Regions from separate parts of the Mesorhizobium sp. P2_E9 genome, predicted to be linked through region 4. Evidence: riboswitches for the same ligand, from Rfam matches in the RefSeq annotation. Region 4 holds a riboswitch; each other region holds the start of a gene.
The links. Region 4 has a riboswitch for cobalamin ahead of bluB (5,6-dimethylbenzimidazole synthase). Riboswitches for the same ligand answer to the same signal wherever they lie in the genome.

Region 1: another riboswitch for cobalamin. It lies ahead of AC1D05_RS14390 (aromatic ring-hydroxylating oxygenase subunit alpha); the one in region 4 lies ahead of bluB (5,6-dimethylbenzimidazole synthase).
Region 2: another riboswitch for cobalamin. It lies ahead of AC1D05_RS00835 (DUF1636 family protein); the one in region 4 lies ahead of bluB (5,6-dimethylbenzimidazole synthase).
Region 3: another riboswitch for cobalamin. It lies ahead of AC1D05_RS06845 (CbtB domain-containing protein); the one in region 4 lies ahead of bluB (5,6-dimethylbenzimidazole synthase).

What each region holds. Positions count from the first base shown of each region.
Region 1 is NZ_JBFUET010000007.1:187,677-195,241, forward strand. It holds gene bglA (beta-galactosidase BglA) at 1-539, shown strand, start outside; gene AC1D05_RS14380 (ABC transporter ATP-binding protein) at 570-1,682, shown strand; gene AC1D05_RS14385 (DUF680 domain-containing protein) at 1,758-1,997, opposite strand; cobalamin riboswitch at 2,364-2,566, shown strand; gene AC1D05_RS14390 (aromatic ring-hydroxylating oxygenase subunit alpha) at 2,783-4,030, shown strand; gene AC1D05_RS14395 (FAD-binding oxidoreductase) at 4,108-5,208, shown strand; gene AC1D05_RS14400 (sugar ABC transporter ATP-binding protein) at 5,733-7,211, shown strand; gene AC1D05_RS14405 (ABC transporter permease) at 7,240-7,565, shown strand, end outside.
Region 2 is NZ_JBFUET010000001.1:148,430-155,994, reverse strand. It holds gene AC1D05_RS00850 (FecCD family ABC transporter permease) at 106-1,155, opposite strand; gene AC1D05_RS00845 (ABC transporter substrate-binding protein) at 1,155-2,102, opposite strand; gene AC1D05_RS00840 (ABC transporter ATP-binding protein) at 2,150-2,938, opposite strand; gene AC1D05_RS00835 (DUF1636 family protein) at 2,935-3,333, opposite strand; cobalamin riboswitch at 3,425-3,630, opposite strand; gene AC1D05_RS00830 (substrate-binding domain-containing protein) at 3,881-4,870, opposite strand; gene AC1D05_RS00825 (ABC transporter permease) at 4,944-5,993, opposite strand; gene AC1D05_RS00820 (sugar ABC transporter ATP-binding protein) at 5,993-7,510, opposite strand; gene AC1D05_RS00815 (LacI family DNA-binding transcriptional regulator) at 7,507-7,565, opposite strand, start outside.
Region 3 is NZ_JBFUET010000003.1:167,224-174,788, forward strand. It holds gene cobO (cob(I)yrinic acid a,c-diamide adenosyltransferase) at 1-239, opposite strand, end outside; gene cobU (bifunctional adenosylcobinamide kinase/adenosylcobinamide-phosphate guanylyltransferase) at 241-756, opposite strand; gene AC1D05_RS06840 (CbtA family protein) at 749-1,558, opposite strand; gene AC1D05_RS06845 (CbtB domain-containing protein) at 1,574-1,753, opposite strand; cobalamin riboswitch at 1,787-1,984, opposite strand; gene AC1D05_RS06850 (aromatic ring-hydroxylating oxygenase subunit alpha) at 2,131-3,300, shown strand; gene AC1D05_RS06855 (MFS transporter) at 3,304-4,503, opposite strand; gene AC1D05_RS06860 (heparan-alpha-glucosaminide N-acetyltransferase) at 4,729-5,727, shown strand; gene AC1D05_RS06865 (methyltransferase family protein) at 5,724-6,200, shown strand; gene AC1D05_RS06870 (MerR family transcriptional regulator) at 6,208-6,594, opposite strand; gene mgtE (magnesium transporter) at 6,747-7,565, opposite strand, start outside.
Region 4 is NZ_JBFUET010000031.1:24,942-32,506, forward strand. It holds gene aroC (chorismate synthase) at 1-423, shown strand, start outside; gene ribB (3,4-dihydroxy-2-butanone-4-phosphate synthase) at 524-1,624, shown strand; gene AC1D05_RS34600 (MFS transporter) at 1,682-2,905, opposite strand; gene AC1D05_RS34605 (TetR/AcrR family transcriptional regulator) at 3,025-3,624, shown strand; gene AC1D05_RS34610 (hypothetical protein) at 3,731-4,714, shown strand; partial or broken gene bluB (5,6-dimethylbenzimidazole synthase) at 4,810-5,448, opposite strand; cobalamin riboswitch at 5,497-5,676, opposite strand; gene AC1D05_RS34620 (histone deacetylase family protein) at 5,797-6,723, shown strand; gene AC1D05_RS34625 (exodeoxyribonuclease VII small subunit) at 6,727-6,978, shown strand; gene AC1D05_RS34630 (DUF2277 domain-containing protein) at 7,091-7,357, shown strand; gene AC1D05_RS34635 (pirin family protein) at 7,398-7,565, shown strand, end outside.

The DNA.
Region 1 (7,565 bases), on a different contig from region 4:
TGCGCGGCTCGGTCTGCCTCTACCAGGGCGAAGAACTCGGGCTTGGCGAGGCGGATCTGCGCTTCGAGGACTTGCAGGATCCGTATGGCATCCGCTTCTGGCCGGAATTCAAGGGCCGCGACGGCTGCCGCACGCCCATGGTGTGGGATGGCAGCGCCAAGAATGGCGGCTTCTCCCAGGCAAAGCCCTGGCTGCCGGTGCCGGCCAAGCATCTGGCGCAAGCGGTCAATGTCCAGCAGGGCGACCCGGCTTCGCTGCTCGAGCACTATCGGCGCTTCCTCACCTTCCGCCGCGCCCATCCGGCACTGGCCAAGGGCGATATCACCTTCATCGAAAGCGAGGGCGACACCGTTGCCTTCACGCGCCGGGCGGGCAACGAGCAGATCGTCTGCGTCTTCAACCTCGGCGCCAAGCCGGCCAAGGTTGACCTTGGCAACCGATCACTGCAACCTTTGCCGGGACACGGGTTTTCCGGGCAAGCGAGCCCCGGTTCGATCGAGCTTGGCGGCTACGGCGCCTGGTTCGGGCGCATCGACTGAAATCTTTGAGGAAATCACTGGAGGAAACCAATGGCCGATGTCAATCTGAGACAAGTGAAGAAGTCCTACGGCAATCTCAACATTCTCCATGGCATCGACCTCGATATCAAATCGGGCGAGTTCATCGTCTTCGTCGGTCCGTCGGGCTGCGGCAAGTCGACCTTGCTGCGCTCCATCGCCGGGCTCGAGGAAATCACGTCGGGCGAGTTGAAGATCGACGGCGAAGTGGTCAATGACGTGCCGCCGTCCAAGCGCGGCATCGCCATGGTGTTCCAGTCCTACGCGCTCTATCCGCACATGACCGTCTACGACAACATGGCGTTCTCGATGAAGATCGGCAAAGAGAACAAGGCCGAGATCGACCGCCGCGTGAAGCAGGCCGCCGAAATCCTGCAGCTGACCAAATATCTCGACCGGCTGCCCAAGGCGATGTCGGGCGGGCAGCGCCAGCGCGTCGCCATCGGCCGCGCCATCGTGCGCAATCCGAAAGTGTTCCTGTTCGACGAGCCGCTGTCGAACCTTGATGCCGCGCTGCGCGTCGCCACGCGTATCGAGATCGCCAAGCTCAAGGAATCGATGCCCAACACGACCATGATCTACGTCACCCACGACCAGGTCGAGGCGATGACGCTCGCCGACCGCATCGTGGTGTTGAAGGACGGCCATATCGAGCAGGTCGGCACGCCGATGGATCTCTATAAGAAGCCGGGCAATCTGTTCGTCGCCCAGTTCATCGGCTCGCCAGCCATGAACATCCTGCCGGCGACGATCGACAAGACCGGCAACCCGACCGTCGTCAGCCATGTCAGCGGGCGCAAGGCTACGGTGCCGATTGCGACGCCTGCCTCGGCGAAGGGTGCGGCCGTAAGCTTCGGCGTGCGGCCGGAGGACCTGATCGTCGCCACCGGCGCGGATTATCTGTTCGAGGGAACGGTCGATTATGTCGAGCAGCTCGGCGAGGTCCAGCTGGTCTATGTCGACATTGGCCGCGCCGACCTGCCGCTGGTGACCAAGTTGCCGGGAAATGTCGAGGTCAAGCGCGGCTCGACGCTGCGGCTGAGTGCCAATGCCGAGGACCTGCATATCTTCGATGCGGACGGACATTCCTTCGCACTCCAGAAGCCGGAAGCAAAAGCGGCTTAAGACAGAACCCGTCTCGACGGCATAAAAAAGCGGCGGGCATGGCCCGCCGCTCTTTTTTGGAATTGGTTTCGGCTGTTAGTGGTTGCCGAAGTGGTCCCGGTCGCTGCTCTGAGGGATCGACTTCTGCACGTCGCCCGATGAATTGAGCAGCTTGTAGACTGGCCAGCCGCTTTCACGGATCGAAGCCGTGCGCGAATTGTCAACCGAAGTCGCGGCAGGCTGGTTGGCGCCATTGGAGCCGTAATTGTCGCTGCCTGCGAAGGCGCTGCCGGAGATGGCCAGAAGGGCGGCGGCAGTGAGAACAATCTTGTTCATTTTGGGTACTCCAGTATTTTTTCCGTCCGTCTAGCGGCGTGTCTTGGGATTAAAATCGCGTCGTTCGGACAGCCCCGATGTGGGAAAGCCAGCTGGCCGTTTCCAATCACGAAGTTTGTTCCGTGTGGACCAAGTATCCACCACTTGAAATTGTACCAAGGCCTTCTACGTCGGACATTTTTCTTTTTGATATCAAAATATTAGCTAAAGCCAACGCTGCGATCACCAACTGTCCGGAGGCTCAGCGTTCAGCCGTCACCGCGACGATTTTCGTGACCGCGGTTCTTGACCCGGGCGTTGTGCATGCGTGTCGCGCCACATGGATGCGATGTCGCTTTCATGCCGATGTCGCAAGCGCTGTCGTGATTAGATCATGCCATCTCAGGTGCCGCTTCGTGACGATGGAGTGGAGAATTGGGAAGCCGGTCAGAATCCGGCGCTGCCCCCGCAACGGTGGTGGAGTTCAAGTCGCAACGGGAGACCACTGGGCGAAAAGCCTGGGAAGGTGTCGCGATGGTCCGCAAGGACAACTCCAGAGCCCGGAAACCAGCCCGAGATTTCTAGACTCGACTGATCGCGGTGGGCGGTCAAGAGGCGGATGATGCTTGCGCGGTTTTCACCGGCTTGCGTCCGATCCTTCCTCAATCACCACCATAGTCAGTCATTGGAGCGACGTGCGTCCACTTGGACGCACAAAGTACGCTCCAAGGCTTTGAATTTGCGCACCGTGCTGTCCGAAATCGATTTCGATTTCGGGCCGATGCGGCGAACGAAGAGGACAGGACATGGATACGCGCAACGACATGCTGAGGCTCTTGAACGGCCGCAGGGACGGATTCTCGCTCGAGCAGCCCTTCTACACGGATCCCGATTTCTTCAAGCTGGACATGGAGCTGATCTGGTATCGCGACTGGCTGTTCATCGGCCATGATTGCGAACTGCCCAAGCCCGGCAGCTTCATCACCGTACAGATCGGCGACTATCCGGTCGTGCTGGTGCGCGATCAGCAGGGCAAGATCAATGCCTTCCACAATTCCTGCCGCCATCGCGGCAGCCGCGTCTGCAACACCGACAAGGGCACGGCCGCAAAGCTGGTCTGTCCCTATCACCAGTGGACCTACGAGCTGGACGGAAGGCTGCTGTTCGCACGCCAGATGGCCGACGGCTTCGACAAGAGCCAGTTCGGCCTGAAGCCGGTCGCCTGCGAAAGCGTGGCCGGCTACATCTTCATCTGCCTGGCCAAGGAGCCCGCCGACTTCGCGCCGATGCGAGCGATGATCGAACCGTACCTCAAGCCGCACCGCCTGAGCGAAGCAAAGATCGCCTTCGAGAGCACGATCGTCGAGAAGGGCAACTGGAAGCTGGTCTGGGAAAACAACCGCGAGTGCTATCACTGCGCCGGCAATCACCCGGAACTGTGCAAGACCTTCCCGGAAGCCCCGACAGTGACCGGCGTGCAAGGCGCCGACAGCGATCCGGAGATGCTGGCGCATTGGGCCAAGTGCGAAGCAGCCGGCCTGCCGAGCAAGTTCCGCATCGACCCGGCCGGGCAATACCGCGCCACCCGCGCGCCGCTGCTGCGCGATGCTGTCAGCTACACGATGACCGGCAAGCGGGCGGTGAAGAAGAACCTCTCCGACAGCGTCTCGGCCGACCGTATCGGCACCTTGATGCACTATCACTATCCGACGACCTGGAACCATATCCTGATCGACCATGCCGTCACCTTCCGCGTGCTGCCGATCAGCGCCACGGAAACGGCGGTGACGACCAAATGGCTGGTCCACAAGGATGCGGTCGAGGGCGTCGATTACGATCTTGCCGAGCTCACCCATGTCTGGACCGAGACCAATGACCAGGACCGCCGCATCGTCGAGGAAAACGCCTTCGGCATCCTGTCGCCAGCCTATGAACCCGGCCCCTATTCGGAGCTGCATGAGGGCGGCGTGATCCAGTTCGTCGACTGGTACGCCCGCTTCATTGGCCCGCGCCTTGTCGGAGATGGCCGGCCGGCGCTGCGTAGTGTCGCTTAGCGCATGGCGTCCAAAAGTGTTCCGCGGTTTTGGGATTACGCCATGCGCGAAAATGAAGGATCAGAGGGATGAACGCGATGACTGATCTTGGGCTCTATCGCCATCTCGACCAGATGGCGCCCTGGAACGACAGGCTGCAGGTGCTGGAAGTGATCGGCGTCAGCGACGAAGCGCCTGACGTCAAGACCTTCACCTTTCGCTCCGACAACCAGACCTGGTTCCGGTACAAGCCAGGTCAATTCGTGACGCTGGAGCTGCCGACGTCAGACGGGCCGCTGATGCGCACCTATACGCTGTCGTCGTCGCCATCGCGGCCATTCTCGATCGCAGTGACGGTGAAGGCGCAGGCCGGCAGCATCGGCACGCGCTGGATGTTCGATCACCTGAAGCCCGGCTCGCACGTCAAGGCCTACGGGCCAGCGGGCGACTTTTCGCTGCACAGCCACCCGGCGGCCAAATATCTGTTCATTTCGGCCGGTTCGGGCGTGACGCCGATGATGTCGATGCTGCGTTGGCTGAATGACTGCGCGCCATGGACCGATGTCGGCTTCGTCAACTGCGCGCGGCGAGCCGAAGAGATCATCTTCCGCAAGGAGCTCGAACTGCTCGGCGGCCATATGCCGGGCCTGTCGCTCGGCTTCATGATAGAGGAGCGGTCGAGCCGCGAGGGCTGGTACGGCCATATGGGCCGCATCGACGCCATCCGGCTGCCGCTGCTGGCGCCCGATTTCCGTGAACGTGAGATCTTCTGCTGCGGTCCGGACCCTTTCATGCGCGCCGTGCGCGGCATGCTGGATGCCGCCGGCTTCGACATGACGAAATACCACCAGGAGAGCTTTGCCGCGCCCGCGGTGGAGGAAATCCCGGCACCGTTCGCATTGCCGGCTGATGACGATGCTGCCGTTCCGGTCGAAGCCAAAACACCGATCCGCTTCGCGCTTTCGGATGTCGACGCAGAGTGCGTCGCCGGCCAGACCGTGCTGCAGACCGCGCGCTCTTCGGGAGTGAGGATCCCGGCCGCCTGCGAGTTCGGCCTGTGCGGGACCTGTAAGGTGAAGAAAGTCTCGGGCGCCGTCGAGATGAGCCACAATGGCGGCATCCTCGATCACGAGATCGACGACGGCTTCATCCTCGCCTGTTGCTCGAAGCCGTTGTCGGCTCTCGAAATCGAGGCGTAGACAATATCGGGGCGGATTAGCGCGGCATGGTCCCCAGCCGCTCCGACGACGGACGCCACACCTCGTGGCAAGGCGGCACCAGATGAGACGACGAGGCAGGCGCCTACGCTGAAGGCGTGGCCTTCGTGCCGGTCCTGGACATGGGACGGCGTCATCGTGGCGCCCTGCCCTTCAACCTGTTTCGGCAGAGTCTTCTCCGTTAAACCGACCATCCCGCACGAACCACAAACGTGGCTTGCGGCTCGGTGCTTTTGGCCCTTCCCCCGTGAATCATCGGCGGAACAATTCCGTGAACGCCATCACTTGTCGGGCAGGCCACGAATTGGGACGGCCGCGATAATCATTTGTTTTTTCACGGTTTTCTGAAATCCAGCGCATCGCCTCCGGTCGCCAAATTTTAAAGTTTGCGCGCAGCTTGACATTTGTCGATTGCAACTTGACTATTGTCAGTATTGGCATTTGGGCGGGAGATCATGTGCCGATCGGCGTCCGACAGGGATAGCCGAAGTCATGGGAGGACGATGGTGGAGCTGTTGCTCGAAGTGGAAGGGCTGAAGAAGTCCTTTGGTGGCGTCGCCGCCTTGCGCGACGGCCGCTTTCAGCTTCGTGCCGGCACGGTTCACGCGCTCTGCGGCGGCAATGGCGCCGGCAAATCGACATTTCTGAAGATTCTGATGGGCATCCAAAAACGCGATGCCGGCTCAATCCGCCGTCGCGGCAAGGACGTGGAATTTACCAGCCCCGCCGACGCGCTGGCCTCGGGCATCGCCATCATAGAGCAGGAACTGAGCCCGGTTCCCCACATGACGGTCGCCGAGAACATCTATCTCGGCCGTGAGCCCAAGGCGCGGTTCGGCGGCATCGATTTCCGCGCCATGAACCGTGCCGCGCAGAAGCTTCTGGACGATCTCGAATTCGACATTCGAGCCACCCAATACATGATGAACCTCTCGGTCGCGCAGATGCAGCTGGTCGAGATCGCCAAGGCGCTCAGCCACGACGCCGAGGTCATCTTCATGGACGAGCCGACGTCGGCGATCGGCGAGCGGGAGGCACAGCACCTGTTTGCCGCGATCGGCCGCCTGCAAAGACAGGGCCGCGGCATCGTCTACGTGTCGCACCGCCTGTCGGAAATATTCCAGGTCGCCGATTCCTACACGGTCTTCCGGGACGGTTCCTATGTCGGCAGCGGGGAACTTGCCGAGATCGACCGGCCCGGCCTGATCCGCATGATCGTCGGCCGTGAACTGTCCGAGGAATACGTCAAGACCAACACGCCGACCGAGGAAACCGGACTCGAAATTGCCGGGCTGAACTGCCCGAACAAGATCGAGGACATCTCCTTTTCAGCGCGCAAGGGCGAGATCTTCGGCATTTACGGACTGATGGGGGCCGGACGGACGGAAATCTTCAATTGCCTGTTCGGGCTCGACAGGCCTTCGGCCGGAACCATTGCCATCGACGGAAAACCGGTCGCCATCTCGAAGCCGGCGGATGCGATGGCGCATGGCCTGGCGCTGGTCACCGAGGATCGCAAGCTGACCGGCCTCAATCTTTCCGATTCCGTGCGCGCCAACATCTGCATGGCCAGCCTGCCCGAGATGAGCCCGGCCTTTGCCATGGACGGGGCACGCGAGGCGGAAGCAAGCCGCCGGATGCGGGAGCGATTTCAGATCAAGGCGGCGCGCGACACCATGCCGGTCTCCGGCCTGTCGGGCGGCAACCAGCAGAAGGTGGTGCTCGGCAAGTGGTTCCTGCGCAACCCGAAGGTGCTGCTGCTGGACGAGCCCACCCGTGGCGTCGATGTCGGCGCCAAGCGTGAAATCTACCGGATCATCTGCGACTTCGCCGCCGCCGGCGGCACGGTGGTGATGATCTCTTCCGAGATCGATGAAGTTCTCGGGATTTCGGACCGGATCATGGTGATGCGGGCCGGCAGAAGCGCCGGAATCTTCAGGCGGGAGGAAACGGATGCGCAATCACTCGTCCACCTATCGACCTGAACAGGGTTCGGCGGCAAAGGAGCCAGGAATGTCGGTTGGCGACAAGAAGACGATGCAAGGCTGGCTCGGTTCCGAGCAGCGCCGGCTGCTGATCCAGGAGTACGGCATCTTCCTTGCCTTCCTGATCCTGGTGGCGGTGCTCTCGGTCTCCAACGAGTTCTTCCTGACGGCCGGCAACATCTCCAACGTGCTGCTGCAGACATCTATCAACGGTGTGCTGGCCATCGGCATGACCTTCGTCATCCTCACCCGCGGCATCGATCTCTCGGTCGGCTCCGTCGTCGCGCTCGCGGGCATCGTCAGCGCCAGCTTCATGACCACTTCGGCGACCGCCGGCATCGCCGGCGCGCCCTA
Region 2 (7,565 bases), on a different contig from region 4:
ATGTTGCGGCGGAATCCGGCAAATGGGCATGACGGTTGTGCAACGCGATCGTGGTTAGCGATCGGTGAACGTCGCGAGCCATTGGAAGCGGAGCCAGCTGTTTTTTCACAGGCGGTTTCGCACGACCAGCGTGACGACGAAGAAGGCGCCAAGCGAGCTGGTGATGATGCCGATCGGCAGTTCCTGCGGCGGCAGCAAGGTCCGCGCCAAGAGATCGCTTGCCAGCAGGAGCACCGCTCCGAACAGCGCACAGCTTGCGATCAGGCGCAGATGCAAGGGCCCCGCCAGCGGCCGCGACAGATGCGGGATCATCAATCCGACAAAGCCGATAACGCCGGCGACCGAAACGAGGATTGCCGTCGAGAAGGCGGCGACGAGAAACGTCGTCCTGCGCATCCGCGCAACTGGCACACCAAGGCTTTCGGCGGCACTTTCACCGGCCAGGAAGGCGTCGAGCCTGCGGTGGTTCCACAGCCCGTAGGCCGCGATCGTGCCGGCTCCCAACGCGCCCAGCCAGACATTATCCCAACGCGCCAGCCCGAGCCCGCCCATCGTCCAGAACAGCACGGAGTGGGCCGCGCGCTGGTCTCCGGCAAACACCAGATAATTGGTCAATGCCGTGAACAGGAAGGAAACGGCAAGCCCGGCAAGGATCAGCCGTTCCGGCCCTTGCCCCCTCACCCGCGCGACCAGCAGCAGGACAATGCAGGCGGCCAGTATGCCGCCGGTGAAGGCCGCAACCGGCAAGGTCCATATACCAAAGCTGTCGCCAAAGACGGTAATGACGGAAACCGCACCCGCGGCGGCTCCCGACGACAGGCCGAACAGGAAGGGATCTGCAAGATCGTTGCGGGTCACTGTCTGCAGCAGTGCGCCTGTTATGCCGAGGCCGCCGCCGACACACACCGCCAGGATCGTGCGCGGCAGCCTGAGATCAACGACGATCTTGCCGACCGGACCCGACACCTGGTGCTCATTCAACCCGACGGCATGGCCAAGGGCGGCAATGACGTCGGTCAGTGGGATCAGTGTCGAACCATAGGCGATCGACAGCAGCACAAGAGCGGCGACCGCCACCGCGCCCGCCGCCATGGCCAGCGCGAATGCCTTGTGCCCTGAAAGCGCGCCGGATTCATGCCCGGGGGCAAATAGCATCAGAACGCTTCCGGATGCATCGCCTTGGCGATCTTGGCGATCGCCTCGATGTTTGCCGGTCCGGGCGTCAATTCGGCATAGCGAAGGGCCACGAAGCGCTCGTTCTTGACCGCGTCGGTTTCCTTCATGGCCGGATGCGCTTTAAGGAAATCGAGCAATTTCTTGTAGCCGCCGCCATCCTGGTAATCGAGCAGGATGAGGAATTGCGGATTGCGCGACGCTACCGTTTCCCAGTCGGTATTGCCCCAGCTGGTGTCCATGTCGGCCATGATGTTGTCACCGCCAGCGGCGGTGATCATGGCGCTGGGAATAGCAAATTTTCCGGCGGTGAACGGCTTGTCCTCGCCTGAGTCATAGAGGAACACCCGCGTCCCCTTGGCGCTGCCGACTTTGGCGGTGATGTCAGCCAGTTGCGCCTTCCAGCCGGCAACAAGCTTCTCCGCTTCGGCGTCCTTGCCAAAAATCTTGCCCAGCTTTTCGACGTCGCCATAGAGCAGGTCCATCGAAGCGGCGGGCCGGTTCTTGTCGAGATGGACGCAGCTTTCGGTCAGCACCAGCGTCTTGATGCCGTGCGGGGCGAGCGTGTCGGGCGTCACGTCGCCGCCCGGCTTCATACCATAATACCAGCCGGCGAAGAAGAAATCGGGCTCGACCGCGACAAGGTTTTCGAGCGTCGGGTATTTTGGCGCCAGTTCGGGAACAGAACCCTGCTCGGCCTTGAATTCGGGGCCGACCTTGTACCATCCGGTGATGCCGGTCAGGCCGACGATCGACGGCTGCAGCTTCAGCGCGAAGGCCATCTCGGCCATGTTGAGATCGTGGATGACGGCGCGCTTGGGCGGTGCGTCGAAGGTCAGCGGCTTGCCGCAGCTATCTACCGTGACCGGGAAGGCGAAGGTTGTCGAGGCCAGCAGCGACAGGACGAGCGACAAAGCGAGACGTTTCACGGATTTTGCTCCTTGGTTGAACAGTGGCGGATCAGGGATGGTTTTGATCAGGATGGCGGCGCGGCGCGGTTCGGAACATCGAACACCGTCAGTTCGCGGTCCTCGGTGGGATGGCGCAGGCGAAACACGTCGACGCCGAAAATCTCGCGGATCAGCTGTTGCGTCAGCGCTTCGCGCGGTGCCGCCAGCGCATGCAGCCGGGCTTCGTGCATCACCGCGACCCTGGTGGCGAAGGGCGCCACCAACGCCAGATCGTGCAGCACGGCAATTACCGTCATGCCGAAGCCGGCCACAAGTTCGAGAAGCTCACCGCGGGCGCGCGGGTCGAGATGGTTGGTCGGCTCATCGAGGAACAGCACTTTCGGTTGCTGTGCGATGGCGCGCGCCAGCTGGGCGCGTTGGCGTTCCCCGCCCGACAGCGAGCCGATGCTGCGGCCAAGCAGCGGCAACAAGCCGGTCCGGCGCAGCGCGTCCACGACAATGTCGCGTTCCTCGCTCCTGCGCCTCAGGCCGGCATGCGGGACGCGGCCGAGTTCGACATAGTCGATCACCGCCAGCCGCGGATCCGGCTGGTCGGTCTGGCCGACGACGGCGATGTGCAATGCCCGTTCGGCCGTCGAGATCCTGTCCAGGCGGCGCCCGCCAAGCTTCACCTCGCCGGAACTTGGCCTGAGCATGCCGGACAGCATGCGCAGCAGCGTCGTCTTGCCGGCGCCGTTGGGGCCGATGATGGCGAGGCGATCGCCAGCGGCAACCGACAGGCTGACCGCATCGACCAGAGCCCGGCCATTTGCCGTGGCGCTGAGGTCGCGCGCTTCGAGGAGCGGCGTTGTCATCGGCCGTCCCCCGGAGGCTTGCCCAGTGCCGGGATGCGGGCCAGCGTCTTGCCGGCCAGTCGCGGTGGACGTTGTCCGGAATTGCACCAGCCGTCGGCGAGCGAGGCGTAAAGCCTGGCAAATCGCACGAGATCGCCGGCGTCGGCCTCGGCGTTGATAGAGCCGAAGAGATAAGCGGCCTTGCCCGGCGCCTGGACGGCCACCGTCAACGGCCGCGCGCAGCCCGCCATGCATTCAACGCCTTCGACCGTGAAGCCGTGCGCCACGGCCGGTTCATTGTGGGCGGAGAGCCGGGAACGCAAATCGTTGCACAAGGCTTCGCCCGACCTGACCCCGGTCGGGACGTCACGGCAAAGCGTGCACACGATGATGCGATGATCGTTGGCGCCGTCCAACTTTCCGTCACTTTCCAAAACTGGCGACGGAAGGATGTTGGCGAGCCGGCCGACAAGACCGACGTCCACGTTTCCTCCCGGCACACCCCGTCCGGTCAACTCAGTGATGGCAGGTCTCCTGGCTCGCGGGTCTCGGCGCAATCCTGCCTTCCCAGCCTTGCCGGCCAGTGGCATGTCGGATCTTGCTCACCGCTTACAGTTGCGGGGGCAGCCACGGTCTCGATCCCTCGCGGATCTCACCGTGTTCCCTTTCACCCCTTGCCTTTCGGCGCGGGGACCATCACCGGGCCATGGTAGTTTTGCCCCGGGCGCATCGCAACGATTCTTTTCGACCGGACCTGTCACCATCTCGGCACCGGCCTGCGACCTCATCAGATAGGGGCGTGCAATATCTCCGTCTGTAATGTAATAACAGAACTGATACGAGATATCCTCCGCCGCTGTCAATCCCTTGCCACCGCGAGCTGCCGGTGAGGGTTGCCAACGCAGACGGGGCGGAGTTCGCGTGAACCCCGCCCCGGATCGGATAGTCTGCAGGCAGACGTGCTTACTTACCTGACAGCTGCTTGGCGTTCTCGGGCGTGATCGCTGTCGTCTCGACAGTGACCGTCGTATCCACCGAAGTGGCGCAATCGAGCAAGATCTTCTTCGACATCTCGATCGCTTCCTTCGCACCCGTCGGGTAGGTGAAGGTCGCCGCCCAGTCACCCTTGGCGACGGCTTCGATGCCGCCTGCCGGGCCTGGCAAGCCATCAGTACCGATGATCTTGACGTCCTTGCCGGCACCCTTGGCGGCGAGCAGCGCGCCGGCCGCCATCATGTCGTTCGAGGCGTAGAGCACCTTGATGTCGGGATGCGCCTGCAACATGGCCGAGAAAGCGGTCTGGGCTTTATCCGGCACCCAGTCGGCAGCCTGCTCGGCAACGACCTGGATCTTGGCATTCTCCTTGACGCCGTCCTTGAAGCCATTCAGCCGCTCGACGGCCGGCGTGGAGCTTGGCAGTCCTTCGAGCACCGCTGCTTCGCCGCCCTCCGGCAGCAAGGTCTTGGCGGTGTATTTGCCCGCTTCGAGCGCGATCTTATAGTTGTCGCCGCCGATAAAGGCGGTGTAGTCCTTGCCGGGGTCGCCGACCGTCTTGCGGTCAAGTTCAATGACCGGAATTCCGGCATCCATGGCGCGCTTCACCGCCGGCGTCAGCGGTGCCGCCTCGAAGGGCGAGATCAGCAAGAGATCGACCTTCTGGGTGATGAAGTTGTCGACCTGCGAGGTCTGCGTGTTGACGTTGCCGGCGCCGTCGGCGATCTGCAGCGTGAAGCCCGGCACTTCCTTGGCCGCCGCCGTCAGCTCGTCATTGACATGCTGTCGGTAGGGCTCGGCATTGTTCGCCTGCGAAAAGCCGATGATGAACTGGCCGTCCTTGGCACAGGCCTTGACCAGCGGGTCGGCGGCCTGAGCGGCTCCGGCAATGCACAGGCCGGCGCCTGCCAGAAGGGCGACCTGAAGGGCGCGCCTTGTTCCTTGTCTTGTGGTTTTCATACTTACTCTCCTCCTCGTCGGGCCCGGGGCCAGACCTTGGTTTGACTGCCTTCCAAATGCTGCCGTCTTCCTCCTAACGACCCAAACCCTCGCGGCGGCGAACGAGGGATTGAATGACTGCCGCCAGCACGATGATCGCGGCGGTCGCGAGCAGTTGTATGGCGGGTGTGATGTTGTTGAGCTGAAGGATGTTGGCCAGCGCGCCGAGCATGATGGTGCCGGCCACGGTGCCGACCATCGAGCCGGCGCCGCCGAACAAGCTGGTGCCGCCGATGACCACGGCGGCGATCGCGGTGAGCTCATAGCCCATGCCGTCATTGGCGCTGCCGAAATTGAACTGGCCGGCATGAACGATACCGGCAAGAGCGGCGGCAAAGCCGGTGATGGCATAGACCGAGATCTTGACCATCGACACCGGCACGCCGGAAATGCGCGCCGCGCGCTCATTGCCGCCGACGGCAAAGACATAGCGGCCGAAGCGCGTGGTGTTGAGCACGATCGTGGCGATCGCGGCGAAGACGATGAAGACGATGGTGGCGACCGGCACGGTGTTGTGGAACAGCCGCTCGCCGAGGATCGCAAAAACCGGCGGTGCCAGGCCCGGCCCGTCGCCATAGGAAATGTTGATGTACTGATTGCCCGACACGACAAGCGCCAGGCCGCGTGCCGCCTGCAAGCCGGCGAGCGTGACGATGAACGGCTCCAGTCGGAACCGGGTGGAGATGGTGCCCTGGATCGCACCGAAGACGATGCCCATGATGAGCACGGCGAGGATGGTGGGGACCAGCCCGAAGCCGCCAGAGATCATCATCGATGCGGTGACGACACTGGACAGCCCAAGCACCGCGCCAACCGAAAGGTCGATGCCGGCAGTGATAATGACGAAGGTCATGCCGATGGCGATGATGCCGGTCTCCGACACCGCGCGCACGATGTTGGCGATGTTGTCGGGGTCGAGGAACAGGATCGCTCCATGACGGCGCGGCGAGAAGATGACACCGCCGATCGCCACCAGCACCAAGCCGATCAGGCTTTGGAAGCGCACGATCAGCGCCAGCGGATCGCGATGCGCCGGTGCCGCGGCCACCGGGCCGCCTGCTTCCGAAATCTTCTGTTCAGACATCAGGCCTCCCTGCCATTTGCCGCGGCAAGCACCGTGTGCTCGTCTACGCCGCCGATGAATTCCGCCACATTGCGCCCCTGGCGCAGCACCACGATGCGATCACAGAGCCCTATCAGTTCCGGCATCTCGCTGGAGGCGACCAGGATGCCCAACCCCTGTGTGGCGAGCGCCCGCAACCGCGCATAGATCTCGCCCTTGGCGCCGACATCGACGCCACGTGTCGGCTCGTCGAGCAGCAGCAGGCGGGGATTGCCGAGGATCTCCTTGGCCAGCACCACCTTCTGCTGGTTGCCGCCCGAAAGCGCGCCTACCGCGATGTCCGGATTCTTCGGCCTGATGTCGAACTGGCCGAAGGATTGCTTCACCGCATCCGCCTGGCGGCGCGGCGACATCAGCCCTGCCGGCGAGATGCGGCGGATAACCGACATGACGAGGTTGAGGCCAACCGCCATTCTGAGCATCAGGCCACTGCCGCGCCGGTCGTCCGTGACGAACGCGATGCCGGCCGCGCGGGCCGCCCTGATCGAATCCAGCCTTACCGGTCGGCCATCGATGGCGACCTCGCCTTCCCAACGGCCGGACAGGCCGGTGCCGTAGAGCGCGCTGAGCAGTTCGGTACGCCCTGCCCCCATGATGCCGGCCAGCCCGACGATCTCGCCCGCCTTGACGTCGAGCGAGATACCGGCCGGCGGCTGCCATCCGGCACTTTCATGGGCGAGCTTGAAGCTCGCATCGCGCAGGCTGAGCAGCGTTTTGCCCGCCGTCCTCGACCGTTCGGGATAAAGTTCGTCCAGCGGCCGCCCAACCAGGAGCCGGACCAGCTCGGCCTGCGGCGCGTGTGGCTCGGTGACGCCGGCGACGCGGCCGTCGCGCATCACCGTCACCCGGTCGGCGATCTGCGGCACCTCTTCCAGGCGATGCGAGATGTAGACGATGCCGACGCCGCTGGCGGCGAGCTTGCGCATGATGTCGAACAGCCTGTCGACCTCACCCACCGTGAGAGCCGCCGTCGGCTCGTCCATGATCAGCACGCGCGAGGCATAGGACAGCGCCTTGACGATCGCCACGACCTGGCGCTGGCCGATCGACAGGTTCGCCACCATGCTGGCCGGATCGATAGCCAATTCGATGGCTTCGAGCCGCTTGCGGGCCTCAGCGCGCATAGCCGGCACATCGAGGAAACCGCCCGGCCGCATCAGTTCGTGGCCGAGGAACAGGTTGGCGGCGACGTCGAGCGTCGGCACCAGGTCGAGTTCCTGGAAAATGGTGGCGATACCGGCCGCTTGCGCCTCACGCGGGTTGTTGAAGGTGACCGGCTTGCCGTCGATGTGGATGGTGCCCTCATCTGGCGTGTAGACGCCCGACAACAGGTTCATCAGCGTGGATTTGCCGGCGCCGTTCTCGCCGAGCAGCGCATGGATCTCACCGGACTTGAGGTCAAAGTCGACGCCACGCAGCGCCTGGACGCCGCCGAAGCGTTTGACCGCGCCGGTGACGGAAAGCAGCGGCGCGCTCATACTAACCTCATGGGGGCCGGCCTCGCACAGGACTGTCGTACTTGCAGCGCTGCCT
Region 3 (7,565 bases), on a different contig from region 4:
TTCTCGCCCGTGTGCCACTTGCCCTTGATGAACTGGACAACACCGACGCGCTTGCCGTAGCCGAGCATTCTGAGCGCCAGGCCGAAGGCGGCCGTCGTCTTGCCCTTGCCCGGGCCGGTGTTGACGATCAGCAGCCCCTTCTCAACCGTCTTGCTCGCCACCTCCGCATCCTGCACCGCCTTGCGCTTGGCCATCTTGGCGCGATGGCGCTCTTCATCCTTGTCGTCGATGTCGGTCATCTCATTTCACCTTGAGCGGCAACCCCGCCACCATCAGCAGCACCGTGTCGGCAATCGCCGCGACCTGCTGGTTGAGCCGTCCGGCGTCATCACGAAAACGGCGCGCCAGGGCATTGTCCGGCACGATGCCTTGGCCGACTTCATTGGAGACCACGAACCACGGCCCGCGCGGCCGCGACAGCACATCCGCCAGCCGCCGGCATTCCAGCTCGAGAGCGTGATCGGCCAGCATGTGATTGGTCAGCCACAGCGTCAGGCAGTCGACAAGCACCGGCTGATTGTCGGGCAACGCCTCGAGCGCCCCGGCAAGATCGAGCGGTGCGTCGACGGTTATCCAGCCCTCGCCGCGCCGCGAGCGATGCAGCGCGATGCGTTCACGCATCTCGTCGTCATAGGCTTCAGCCGTGGCGATATAGGTCCATGGTGACGGCAACGCCGTCGCCAGGGTTTCGGCGTGCGCGCTCTTGCCGGAGCGCGCGCCGCCGATGATGAAGGTCAGCGAGCTTCGATCAGGCAAAGCTGTCGCGCAGGCTGGTCGCGGTGCCGGTGAAGCGTCCGCGCACCACGCCGACGACAGCGCCAAGCACCAGCCAGAACACCAGATTGGTCACCGTCACCGCCACCACGAACTGGTGGTGCAGGCCTTCCGGGATCGGTGTCTCGAAGCTGTCGGGCTGTGGCGCGCCGACAATGTGCGGGGCAACGATCAGCGCCACGCCAAGGATGGCCAGCGGCAGCGACTTGCGGAACGCGATCAGGCCGAGCCCGATGGCGGTCGCGACCACGGTTGCCACCCACCAGATCTGGCGCTGCGTGAGGTCGGCTGCCGGCATGGCCGGCAGTTCCGGCGGCAGGCCGAGGCCCGGCGCCAGGGTGAACACGGCAAAGCCGGCCAGCCCCCAGAACACGCCCTGGCGCCAATTGCCGATGCCGCCGGCGAATTCCGAAACCGCGACCAGGATCAGCGCGAAGCCAATGCCGGTGACGACGTTGGAGACGATGTTGAAGGCAAAGCGCTCGAAGCCATCGGCCGGCGCCCAGCCCTCGTCTTCGGCCGGAGCAGCAGCCTCAGCCGGTGCCGGGGTCGCGGCGCTCATGGTATTTGATGCCGCCGGTGCGGCGGAGCTCATTGCGTTGCCACTGGCGGTATCAGTCGGCGCCGCGGCGTGCTCATGCTTGTGGCCGCCTTCGGCCTGTTCGTAGACTTCCGCCTTGAGGATCAGCGGCACCGTGGCATAGGCCTGCATGCAGGCGAGGACGACGCCGGCCACGAGCCCTGCGATCGCCGCGATGAACACGACGTTGCGAAACAGATTCATGATGTCAGATCCTCGTCAGTGGCAGGGAAACGCCATCGAATGCCGGTTGTCATGACCGGCATTGTGGACCGCATCGATATGCGAGAAGCCGACAAAGCCGATGATGAAGGTGCCGAGCAGCGCGGCGAGCGCCAGCTGCATGAAGCGCGACTGCGAGGAGACGGAGGCGCCGAGGGAGACGGAAGCGGTAGTCATATCTTGTCCTTTCACCCTCCACCCGAGGGCCTGTCAGTTTTGCCGTCGTCGGCAGGTCTCCTGGCTCGCGGATCAGCGCCCTTCTCCACCTTCCCGAAGACGAATCTTCAGTGGCATATGGAGAGGACTACCGCACACAGTTGCGGGGGCAGCCACGGCATTGGGCAACAAACGAGCCCGAACCGCATTCCCTCTTGGCTCCAAAACGGAACCGACGACTTGCGCGACTATAGGGAAAATCACGACACGCGGCAAACCAAATTCCGCCGGCAAACAGCGCGATTGCGCCATGCCGGCAACACCCGCATGGTTCTCGGCACAACAATTGACAATTGCACTGGCCGGGTGTCGGCTGGCGCCCTCACAGGAAGCCAGCCATGCAGCCCATTGCCAGCGAGCGCGATCCCTATAACGGCCTGACCCGGGCCGAGCCGACGCTACCCTCGTCGGCCTATTGGGATGCGGCAGCCTATCAACGCGACCTTGATGCTATCTGGTATAAAAACTGGCTGCTCGTCTGTCGCGAGGCCGATCTGGCCCAGCCGCTCGCCTTCCGCCGATTCCGCATCGGCACGCAGGACATCATCGTGCTGCGCGACGACACCGGCGAGTTGCGCGCCTTCCACAACACCTGCCGGCATCGCGGCTCGCAGCTTTGCCAGGAAAGCGAAGGCAGGCTGAAGGCGCGGCTGATCACATGCCCCTATCACGCCTGGTCCTATTCGCTGCGCGGCGATCTCGTGCGCGTGCCGTCGAAATCGCTGCCTGACGGCTTCGACAAGGCCCACCACCCGCTCTATCGCGTCGCGCTGTCGGTGTGGCGCGGCTTCGTCTTCATCAATTTGCAGGAGGACGCAGCCGGCTCGGCACACGCATCCTTTGATCCCGCCTCCGGCAATCTCGGCAACTGGCCGTTGGAAACGCTGGTCTCAGGCCATGTGCTGCGCAAGGTGATGAACTGCAACTGGAAGATTTTTTGGGAAAACTTCAACGAGTGCCTGCATTGTCCGGGCGTCCATAAGGATCTGTCGCGGCTGGTGCCGATCTATGGCCGCGGCCTGATGAGCCGGCATGACGATCCCGAATGGACGCGCCACGCCGACAATGACGCGCCGGAGTTTTCCGGCGGCCTGCGCGCCGGCGCCGAAACCTGGTCACGCGATGGCCAGACGCATGGGCCGGTCTTCTCGGGGTTGACGCCAGCCGAACATGCCGCCGGCCAGACCTATGCCACCAGCCTGCCCTCGATGTTCATCGTCGGTCATGTCGACTATGTCAGGACCGTGCGCCTGGTGCCGCTCGGCCCGGAGCAGACCGAACTTGTCGCCGAATGGCTGTTCGCGCCCGAGGCGCTGGCCACGACCGACATCGACAACATCGTCGCTTTCTGCACACAGGTGCTGGAAGAGGATGCGGCGATCTGCGAGGTCAACCAGAGGGGCCTGCGCTCGATGCGCCACGAAGCCGGCGTGCTGATGCCAGAGGAGTACGACCTGCACCGCTTCCACAACTGGGTGCGCGAGCGGCACGCAGCGCTTTTGCCGTGATCCTCACAGCGATTTCGGCAGGTAACGCCAGGTCACGAAGCCGCATACGGCGGCCAGCAGGCTGAGCGTGATGAACACCGAGCCCAGTCCGAAGAAGGCCAGAACCACCGAATAGACCAAGGGCGGCGTCAGCTCGGAAAAATCGAGATAGGTGCGATAGACCGCCGCCATCTGCGCCCGCTCATAGGAGCGCACCGAGCGCATGAAGGCGGTCGAACCCAGCGCGTCGAGCGCGATGGTGAAGAACGCGCCACCAAGCAGGAAAGCGCCGGTCAGCAGCGGCGCACTCGCTCCCACCGTGCCCGCCGCCAGCAGCATCGCCGACATGGCGAAATAGGCAAAGGTCATGGTCTTGCGGCCGCCAAAGCGCTTGCCCGCCTTGCCCCAGAAGATCGCCATGAACAGCAGCGCATTGCCGGCCGAGACCAGCAGGCCGCCGGCCAGCTTCCCCTCGCCGGTGATCACCATGAACAGCGGCCCATAGACGAAGAAAGTCGTCCAGAAACAGGAGCGGCCGAAGGCGATCAGCCAGGCCAGCCTCAACCTCGGCTGCGCGACGAAACGGCCGATATTGGCGAGCGGATTGGCCGGCCGGGTCTTGCCGGGCCGGATCGACTGGTTGTCGCCCAGCCGATAGGCCCAGAACAGGGCCAGCAGGGCCAGCGCGAACACTGCCACCGCGCCATGCGCGGCATAGATGCCGAAGCGCGTGTAGAGGAAGATGCCAAGCGTCGGCCCGCCGGTCCAGGCGAACATCGACCATGCCATGCGCAGCGATTCGGCCTGCATGAAGTCGGTCTTGCGGATGTGGTCCATGATGTAGAGGTTGAGCGTGATCGACAGCGCGCTGGCGCCCATGACGCGGCACAGCATGCCCGCCAACTGCCCGGCCAGCGTGTGCGTGACGAAGAACAGCGAGCCGATGGCGAGCAGGCAGGCGCCTGCGGTGTAGACCCAGCGCCGGGCAAAGCGGCGGATCAGCATCGGCATGAACAACGTCACCGACAGGCCGAGCAGCGCCACGATGGTGTAGAGGATCGAGACGATCTGCTCATTGTGCAGGATTTCGTAGGCCTGGATCGGGATGACGCTCGACACTGTGGCGCGGGCGAAGGATTCGACCGCATAGAGCGAGGCGAAGGTGCGCGCATCCGCGGCCTTGAGGGCCGGGAGCCAGATCGGGTGGCGCACATGGGTGGACATTGCTTCCCCAAAGCAGAATCACCGCTCAAATCTGCCGCGCTCAGTCCCGGGCGATTAAGAGGAAACCGACGCATAACCGGCAAAAAGCGAAACCGGTCAAAGGCTTTCCTATGCTGGCCTAAAGCGTCGCTCGACCCAGGCGCCTGCATCGCCGTGCTCCCGGCCTTCTTCTGTCCCGTCCAACCGTGGTAGTCCTCAGGCGGGCCTGAATCAGATCGCGAGACCATGACCATCGACACGCCGACCGCACCCGTTCCGGAGCCATCCAAGCGCATCGTCGCCATCGACATCGTGCGCGGCATCGCGCTGCTGGCGATGGCGAGCTACCATTTCACCTGGGACCTGGAATTCTTCGGCTACACCGACCCCGGCCTCACCGCCTTCGGCTGGTGGAAGATCTACGCACGCTGCATCGCCTCGACCTTCCTGTTCCTGGTCGGCGTCAGCCTCTACCTCGCCCACGACCCGCAAATCCGCTGGAACGGTTTTTGGAAGCGTTTCGCCATGGTCGCCGGTGCGGCGATCGCCATTTCGGTGGTCACCCGCATCGCCACGCCGGATGGATTCATTTTCTTCGGCATCTTGCACGAGATCGCGCTCGCCAGCCTGCTCGGCCTCGCCTTCCTGCGGCTGCCGGCCTTGCTGACGCTTGTCGTTGCCGCGCTCGTCATCGCGGCGCCCGTCTATCTGCGCTTCGAGGCGCTGGATCACCCCTGGCTGTGGTGGATCGGCCTGTCGGCGATCAATCCGCGCTCCAACGACTATGTGCCGCTGTTTCCATGGTTCGGCGCCGTGCTGATCGGCATCGGGGTGGCGAAACTCGCTTCGGCGTCCGGCCTGCGGGCGCGGCTGGCAAGCCTGGCGCCCGGCCGCTGGGCCAATCCGCTGCTCTTCATCGGCCGCCACAGCCTCGCTTTCTACCTGATCCACCAGCCACTGCTGATCGGCTGCGTCTGGCTGTTTTCGCAAATCATGCCGGCCCAGGTCGAAACCCCGCAGGTCAATTTCCTGAAAACCTGCCAGCGCTCATGCGAGCAGATGCGCAACGCAACCTTCTGCACCAGCTATTGCGGTTGCATGCTGACGACGATCGAGGGCGAGGCCACGCTTGATCGGCTCGAGAACAACGACCAGAGTGCGGAATTCCGGGCGCATCTGGGCGATCTGGCCGCCAGTTGCACGGCCCAGACCGAAGACAAGATGGACGAGGGAGGAACGCAATGACCGAAACCCAGCCGAAACCCGGGGTGATCCCATGGCCGCCGGTGATCTACACCGCGGCAATCGCCATCAGCATTGCCCTCGGTCTTTTCTTTCCCCTGCCCTGGATCGGCGACCTTCTGGGCGACATCCTGTTCGCCGCCGGCTGGGTGGCGCTGTTCGGCGTCGCGGCACTCTGGTTCACCGCCATCCGCACCATGATCCGGGCCAAGACAACGCTCAACCCCAACGCGGTACCCGACCACCTCGTCACCACAGGCCCCTTCGGCATCACCCGCAACCCGATGTATCTGGCCAACACGCTGCTGTTGATCGGCGTCGCCTTAGTCTCGGGGATCGTCTGGTTCCTGCCGCTGGCGTTCATCGCGGCCTTCGCCACGCAAAAGGCCGCGATCGAGGGCGAGGAAAAGATCCTGGCGGCGAAATTCGGCAAGAAATACCGCGACTACGCCAAAAGGGTTCGGCGCTGGATTTGAGCAGCACTCAGGTGTTGACGCCGAGCTCCACGAGCCGCTCGACGCAGGATTCCTCGGCCTGGTCGAGTTCGGCGAGTGTCTCCTCGAGGTCGCGGCGCTTTTGCCTCAAATCCTCACGCTTTTCCTCGATGCGCTTGATCATCAGCTTGAGTTGACCGACCTCGCCCGGCGGTTCCTTGTACATCTGGATGATTTCGCGGATCTCGTTGATCGAGAAGCCGAGCCTTTTGCCGCGCATGATCTGCCGGATGAGATGGCGGTCGGACGGGCGAAACAGCCGTGTGCGGCCGCGCCGCACCGGTTGCACCAGCCCCTCGTCCTCATAGAAACGCAGCGTCCGCGTCGACACGTCGAATTCGCGGGTCAGCTCAGTGATCGAATAATATTCCCGCATTGTCACTCCCGCACCCCGGAATCCCTGGCGATCGCCATGCGGCGTCGCCTCCTGTCCCGAACCAAACCCTTGCCACGCCGGAATCGATGCAGCACCCCGCGCGAGCCTCGCACGGCATTTACGTAAAAGTCAATTGAGGGTCACTTGTGCCTTCACGCGACGCCGAACCACCATGTGGCGAGACCGAGGAAGGCGAAAAAGCCGACGACATCGGTGACGGTGGTGACGAATACCGCCGAAGCGACCGCCGGATCGATCTTGAACCGGTCGAGCAGCAGCGGGATCAGGATGCCGGCCAAGGCGGCGACGAACATGTTGATGATCATCGCCGCCGCGATGATGCCGCCGAGATTGGGATCGCGGAACCAGGCCGCTGCGACGATGCCGATCAGGATGGCGAAGATGATGCCGTTGATGAAGCCGACGCCCATTTCGCGGCGGATGATGCGGCCGGCATTGTAGATGTCGAGATCCCTGGTCGCCAGCGCCCGCACGGTGACGGTCATGGTCTGCGAGCCGGCATTGCCGCCCATGCCGGCGACGATCGGCATCAGCACGGCCAATGCCACGATGTGTTCGATCGTGCGGTCGAATAGGCTGATCACCGACGCCGCCAGGAAGGCCGTCAAGAGGTTGATCAGCAGCCAGGGAACGCGCGAGCGCGAGGTCGAAAAAATGCTGTCGGAAAGCTCTTCGTCGCCAACGCCGCCCATACGCAGCAGATCCTCCTCCGCCTCCTGCTGGATGACGTCGACGACATCGTCGATGGTCAGCACGCCGACCAGCCGCTCGTTCTCATCGACGACGGCGGCCGAAAGCAGATCGTACTGCTCAAACTCCCGCGCGGCCTCTTCCTGGTCCATCGTCGCCGGAATGGCGTGCCGCGTCTCGTGCATGATCTCCCCGACCTTGACCGTGCGCTTGGTGCGCAGGATCTGGTCGAGGTCGATGGCGCCGAGCAGCTTGAAGGT
Region 4 (7,565 bases):
AAGCTCGATCAGGACATCGCCTCCGGGCTGATGTCGATCAACGCCGTCAAGGGCGTCGAGATTGGCAACGGCTTCGAGGCTGCGCGTATCACCGGCGAACGGAATGCCGACGAGATGCGCATGGGCAATGACGGCAAGCCGGTGTTCCTGTCCAACAATGCCGGCGGCATCCTCGGTGGCATCTCGACCGGCCAGGCGATCATTGCCCGCTTCGCCGTCAAGCCGACCTCGTCGATCCTGACGGCGCGCAAGTCGATAGACAAGGACGGCAACGACGTTGAGGTGATGACCAAGGGCCGGCACGATCCCTGCGTCGGCATCCGCGCCGTGCCGATCGGCGAAGCGATGGTTGCCTGTGCCATCGCCGATCATTATCTGCGGCATAGGGGACAGACAGGGCAGGGAGTAGGCAGTAGGCAGTAGGCATTGTGCTACGCAGCCCACTGAAACAGCCAAATTTTTCCTTTCCCCTACTGCCCTACTGCCGTACTCCCTTATTCCCTGCTAGCGAAGCGAGCATTCCATGCCTTACGACCAGAAGAAGATCGTCGAAGCTATCCGCGCCTTCGAACGCGGCGAGATCGTCGTCGTCATGGACGATGACGGGCGCGAGAATGAAGGCGACCTGATCGTCGCCGCCGTCCACTGCACGCCGGAGAAGATGGCCTTCATCGTGCGTAACACCTCGGGCATCGTCTGCACGCCGATGCCACGCGAGGAAGCCAAGCGGCTCAACCTGCAGCCGATGGTCGCCGACAATGATTCCGCCCACACCACCGCCTTCACCGTCAGCGTCGATTTCAAGCATGGCACGACGACAGGCATTTCGGCCGACGACCGCACGCTGACCGTGCGCAACCTCGCCAATGGCAATGTCGGCGCTTCCGATTTCGTCCGCCCGGGCCACATCTTTCCGCTGATCGCGCGCGAAGGCGGCGTGCTGATGCGTTCGGGCCATACCGAAGCCGCGGTCGATTTGTGCAAGCTCGCCGGTCTGCCGCCGATCGGCGTCATTTCCGAACTGGTCAATGATGACGGCACCGTCAAGCGCGGCCCGCAGGTGCAGGCTTTCGCCGAGGAGCATGGCCTCAAGCAGGTGTCGGTCGCCGACCTCATCGCCTACCGCCAGCGCAAGGAAACGCTGGTCGAGCGCGTCGCCTGCTCCGATATCGACACGCTTGGCGGCAAGGCGCAGGTCTTCACCTACACGCTTCCCTGGGACACGATGCATCACGTCGCTATCGTCTTCGGCGATATCCGCGACGGCGAGGACGTGCCGGTGCGCCTGCATTCCGAGGATGTGGTGACCGACGTCTTCGGCACCAGCCACCGGCTGGACGCCATCATGAAAGCGATGGGCGAGCGCAAGCGCGGCGTCATCGTCTATCTCAGAGAGGGTTCGGTCGGCGTCGCCCACCAGGAGCGGAAGCGTCCGCTAAGCGGCGACCGCGAGGATCATGAAGAGGCCCGCCGTCGCGAGAACGAATGGCGCGAGATCGGCCTCGGCGCGCAGATCCTGAAGGATCTCGGCATTTCCTCGATCAACCTGATCGCCTCGCGCGAGCGCCATTATGTCGGCCTCGAAGGCTTTGGCATCCACATCGCCAAGACCGAGATTATCTAGGCCATGTTGATATTCAGGTGAGGTCGGCCTGACCTGAATCTCGACATATCCTGGCGGTCACTCGGCCGGAACAGCGGCGGCGTCGCATCCCTCCAGCTCGCATTTATGGGTGGCAAGGCTGCGCTGGCCAAGCAGCACGGTGATCAGCGCGATGGTGCCTGCCGCCACTGAAACCCAGAACCCGCTCTGGGCGCCGAACGCATCCACCACCGCGCCGGCGACGAACGCGCCCAGCGCCATGCCGATGCCGATCCCTGTCGTCACCCAGGTGATGCCCTCGGTCAGCATTGCTTCCGGCACATGCCGCTCGATCAGGCCGAAAGCGGTGATGAAGGTCGGCGAGATCGCCACGCCGCTCAGGAACACGGTCAGGGCCAGCAGCGGCACTGAGCCAGCCGTGAGCGGCAGCAATGTGCTGAGCGCCAGGGTGGCGACTGCAATGGCGAGTTGCCGCTGTAGCGGCGCTTTCAGGTTGAGCGCGCCGACCACAATGCCGAGCGCGAACGATCCCACTGCATAGACGCCGATGACGAGGCTGGCGGCACTGGGCTGGCCGAGCTCCTTGGTGAGCGCTATCGTGCTGACCTCCGTCGTCGCGAAGGTCGCGCCAACGAAAATTATGGCGAAGGTGATGATCTGCACGGGCCGCAGACGTATTGCCGAGCCGGCGGAGCCATCACCAACCGGCCGCACTTGTGGTTCGGTTGAACGCTGCAGGATGAACGCGGCCCAGCCAATGGCAAGAAACAGCGTGCTTGCGAGAACGCCGGCTTCCGGAAACAGCGCAGCGCTAAGTCCCACCGAAAGCGATGCGCCGACAATATAGACCAGCTCGTCCGCGACCGACTCGAACGCGAATGCAGTGTTCATTTGCGGACGTCCGCGAAAAAGCTCGGTCCAGCGCGCGCGAACCATTGCCGGCATGCTGGGCATGGCGGCGGCCGCCAGTGCCGACACGAACAGCGTCCATACCGGCCAGTCCTGATTGGCCGCAACAATCAGCACCGCAAAGGCGATAAATGTGATGAGGGTGGTGGGGACCGCAACCCGCGTCTGGCCAAGTCGGTCCACCAGCCTCGACGTTTGCGGCGAGACGAATGCGTTGCCGAGAGCGAATGTCGCCGAGACCGCACCCGCCAACCAGTATTCGCCGCGCGTCTGCGACAGCATGGCGACGATGCCGATCGGCGCCATGGCGATCGGCAGGCGCGCGATGAAGCCGGCGGCCGCAAAGCCCTTGGCTCCCGGAGCACGAAAGATTTCAGCATAGGGGTTTTGCATGGCGGTTCCTCGACAAAAGGCGATCTGACAATTACATACGGAGCGTATGAGGATTAGATAGACCATACGCGACGTATGTCAATTGGCATACGGAACGTATGTGGATAAGGCCAGGCAGAATGCACAGACCCCGCAAGGAGATGATTGCCGAGACGCGCGCCAAGCTGATCGCCGCGGCGCGCCAGGCCTTCGGCACGACAGGCTATGCCGAAGCGTCGATGGATGATTTCACTGCCTCGGCCGGACTGACGCGCGGCGCGCTCTATCATCACTTCGGCGACAAGAAGGGACTGCTGGAGGCGGTTATCGCCGAAATCGACGGCGAGATGGCGGCTCGGGTGAATGAGGTCGCCTCGAAAGCGCCGACTCGCTGGCAACACTTCGTCGACGAATGCACGACCTATATCGAGATGGCGCTGGAGCCGGAAATCCAGCGCATCATGTTCCGCGATGGTCCAGCCGTGCTGGGCGATCCGGCGCAATGGTCCAATGCCAATGCCTGCGTCGGTTCAATGACCGATCATCTGACCGCGCTGCAGGGGGAAGGGGTGGTCGTCCCGAGCGTCGACCCCGAGACCGCCGCACGGCTGATCAATGGCGCCAGCAGCCAGGCGGCGCAGCGGATCGCCAATTCGAACGATCCCGAAGCGACATCGAAGATGGTGGTGGCGGCCTTCAAGCAGCTGCTTGAAGGCCTCCTCAGAAAACCAGGTTCATAACAGACCCAAATCCCCGTTGGGCGCCTCGCTGACCACCGCCCCCGATTGACCAATCTATGGGGTGAGCGCATCCTTCGCAGCCATCTCTGAGGGGAGATTCGGAGCCATGTGGGATTTCGAGATCGGCCGGTCGGTGTCCATCATGATCAGGACCTGGCCCTTCATTGTCTTTCGCATGATCGTCTATTTCGGCATCACTCTGGCCTACATCGTGGCGACCGGCACGGGCGCCTCCGTCGGTTATGGCGTCGGCCATATCTCCACCGATCCCGACGGGCCAATGTCCTTCGCCCTGTGGGGTGGCGTGGTCGGTTTCGGCATCGTTTCGATCGCCGTCTATTGGATCCGCGAATACATCCTCTACGTCGTCAAGGCTGGCCATATCGCCGTCATGGTCCATCTGATCGATGGCCGGGATGTTCCCGATGGCCAGAACCAGATCGCCTATGCAAAGCAGGTCGTCACAGAGCGTTTTGCCGAGGCCAATATCCTTTTCGTCGTCGACCAGCTGGTCAAGGGCGCCATCCGCGCCATCACCGGCCTGCTCGGCGGCATCGCCGCTTTCCTGCCGATCCCGGGCCTGAGCGGCCTGGTCTCCTTCATCAACACGGTGATCCGCCTGTCGCTGACCTATGTCGACGAGATCATCCTCGGCTACAACATCCGCATCAATTCGTCCTCGCCCTTCGAGACGGCCCGACAAGGCGTCGTGCTCTACGCCCAGAACGGCAAGACCATGGTCAAGAACGCCGTCTGGCTGGCGGTCATCATGTGGGGCGTGTCTTTCGTCATCTTCCTGCTGATGCTGGCCCCGGCCGCCGCCATTTTGTTCATGATGCCAGGGCAGCTCGCCGGCTGGGCCTTCGTGCTCGCCATCGTCTTCGCCTGGGCCTTCAAGGCGGCCTTCATCGAGCCATTCGCCATCGCTTGCCTGATGCAGGTCTATTTCAAGACCATCGCCGGCCAGGTGCCCGATCCGGCCTGGGATGCCCGGCTGGCCGAAGCGTCGTCGAAGTTCAGGGAGTTGAAGGACAAGGCGCTGGCCTCCTTTGGCGGGTCGCGCTGGGGTACTGCAGGCGCGACACGCTGATCGGCGGGATGCGCGGGCGCGATAACAGCGATGTTGAGGTCCGCCACGGCTGACTTGAGCCGCGCCTCGCCTTGCCCGCAAAAAGTTTCGCTCGTGATCAATTCGGGCAGCGGCAGCCGTCGGCCCCAGCCATGCGTTTCAAGGTCCGGTTTCGGCGCGAATTCCGAGACACGGCCGACGCAGAGATAGGCGATCGGTGTCACGTGCTCGGGAATGGCCAACAGGCTCTTCAGCGCTTGCGGCTCGATGATGCTGACCCAACCAACGCCGACGCCTTCGGCGCGCGCCGCCAGCCAGAAATTCTGCACCGCGCAGACCGTGCTGTAGAGATCCATCTCCGGATTGTGCCAGCGTCCCAATGGCGACCCCTGCGAACGTTGGCGGTCGCAGGTGATGCAGATGTTGAGCGCGCTTTCGCAGATGCCTTCCAGTTTGAGCTTGCGGTAGAGCGCCTGTTTGTCTTCTTCGATTTCAGGCAGTTCCTGTTCTCGCGCGGCCAGGAACAGGTCGCGCACCTCCGCCCGTCGCGCGGCATCGCGGATGACAATGAAATTCCACGGCTGCATGAAACCGACAGACGGCGCGTGATGGGCGGCAAGCAGCAGCCGCGCCAGCACCTCATCATCGAGTGCCGTGGGGAGGAAATGGCTGCGCACGTCGCGCCGCGTGAACATGGCGCGGTAGACCGCGTCGCGCGCTATCTGGTCAAATCCGTCGTTCATAGAATCCGGCATCGCTTGTCCCCTTGCGATCGCAGTCCATGTCCTCCGCCTGACCATGCGGATGACGATGCCTGCCAGGCCGGTCTTCTGGCTCGGGATCAACCCGCGTCCGGTGCCTTCCCGTCATCGACAGTGGCATTTACCGGCGCGGTCCCCCTCACAGCGTTGGGCACGCCACGGAGTTCAACCGTGTTCCCGATTCTCCCGCTTGCGGCGGGCACCAGGCAGTGGCGGGACCTTACGCCGAAGCGCCTGCGGCGCCAATCCCCGCAGCGACGCCGATGGACGCAGGCGTGATTTTCCCCAGCGATCGAGCCGCAATGCATGGCCATCGCGGCGCCGGGGCACTAGATAGGGAGCATGACAACCCGTCTCTACACCCACCCGATCTTTCTTGAGCACATCACACCGCCCGGTCACCCCGAACGGCCGGACCGCTTGCGCGCCATCGAGCGCGTCCTCGACGACGAAGCCTTTGCCGCGCTTGATCGCGTCAAGGCGCCGGAGGGCGACGAGGCCACCATCCTCTACGCGCATCCCGCCGATTTCGTCGCGCGCATCCGCGCCGCCATTCCCGAAGAGGGCCTTGCCCGCGTCGATGCCGACACCACCGCCAGCCCGAAGAGCTGGCAGGCGGTGATCACCGCCATCGGTGCCGCCAACGCTGCTGTCGATGATGTTTTTTCAGGCCGCGCCGACAATGTCTTCGTCGCCGCGAGGCCGCCTGGTCACCATGCCGAAAAAACGACGGCGATGGGCTTCTGCTTCTTCAACACGGCGGCGATCGCGGCGCGCTATGCGCAGAAGAAGCATGGCGTCGAGCGTGTCGCGGTCGTCGACTGGGACGTGCACCATGGCAACGGCACGCAGGATATTTTCTGGGACGATCCGTCGGTGCTCTATTGCTCGACGCACCAGATGCCGCTCTATCCCGGCACCGGCGCGACGAGCGAGACCGGCGCCGGCAACATCGTCAACGCGCCTTTGGCGCCGCAGACCGGCAGCGAGGTGTTTCGCGATGCCTTCCTGTCGCGCGTCCTGCCGGCGCTCGACAATTTCGCGCCCGATCTGATCATCATTTCGGCGGGCTTCGACGCACACCACCGCGACCCGCTGGCCGAGATCAATCTGACCGAAGACGATTTCGACTGGGCGACCGGCCAGCTGATGCAGCGCGCGGCCCGCCACAGCGGCAACCGGCTCGTCAGCCTGCTTGAGGGCGGCTACGATCTGCAAGGATTGGCATTTTCGGTCGCCGCCCATGTCGGGCGACTGATGAAAGGATGAATAATGGCTGCTGAGACCAATGAAGACGTCAAGGCGATGAGCTTCGAGCAGGCACTCGACGCGTTGGAGAAGATCGTCGATGATCTGGAGCGTGGCGACGTGCCGCTCGACCAGTCGATCAAGATCTATGAGCGCGGCGAGGCGCTGAAGGCGCATTGCGACCGGCTGCTGAAGGCCGCTGAGGACAAGGTCGAGAAGATCAGGCTGTCGCGCGACGGCAAGCCGGTTGGCACGGAGCCGCTCGACGCGGATTGATGCACAGTCGCGAACGGCGGTCTTGCCTCGCCGGTTTTTGGACACGATCATGGTTGGGGATTAAACTCATCCCGATTGAAACGGCTCCAGGACGAGAGGAGATACGGAAGCGATGTGCAGAAACATCAAGACCCTGTTCAATTTTGATCCGCCGGCAACCAATGACGAAGTCCGCGACGCAGCCCTTCAGTTCGTCCGCAAGCTGAGCGGAACGACACGGCCGTCGAAGCAGAACCAGCACGCGTTCGACCACGCCGTCGAAGCCATTGCGGCATCAGCGCGCGAGTTGCTCGATTCGCTCGAAACCCACCAGCATCCGCGCAATCGTGAAGAGGTGGCGGCGAAACTACGGGCAAAGTCAGCCATCCGCTTTGCCTGATGCCGCCAAAGCGGCCCTTGGCCGCTGACAAGGAGAGTTCATGAGCTTCTTCCCAGGGAAAGACCCTGAAGCCGGCGACGCCTTTGCCAGCGACCAGATCGAATTGATGGTGATACCAAACGCCAAGGACATTGGTGGTTTTCCGGTCCGTCGCGCTCTGCCGACCGCCAAAAGGCGGCTGGTCGGGCCTTTCATCTTTTTCGATCGC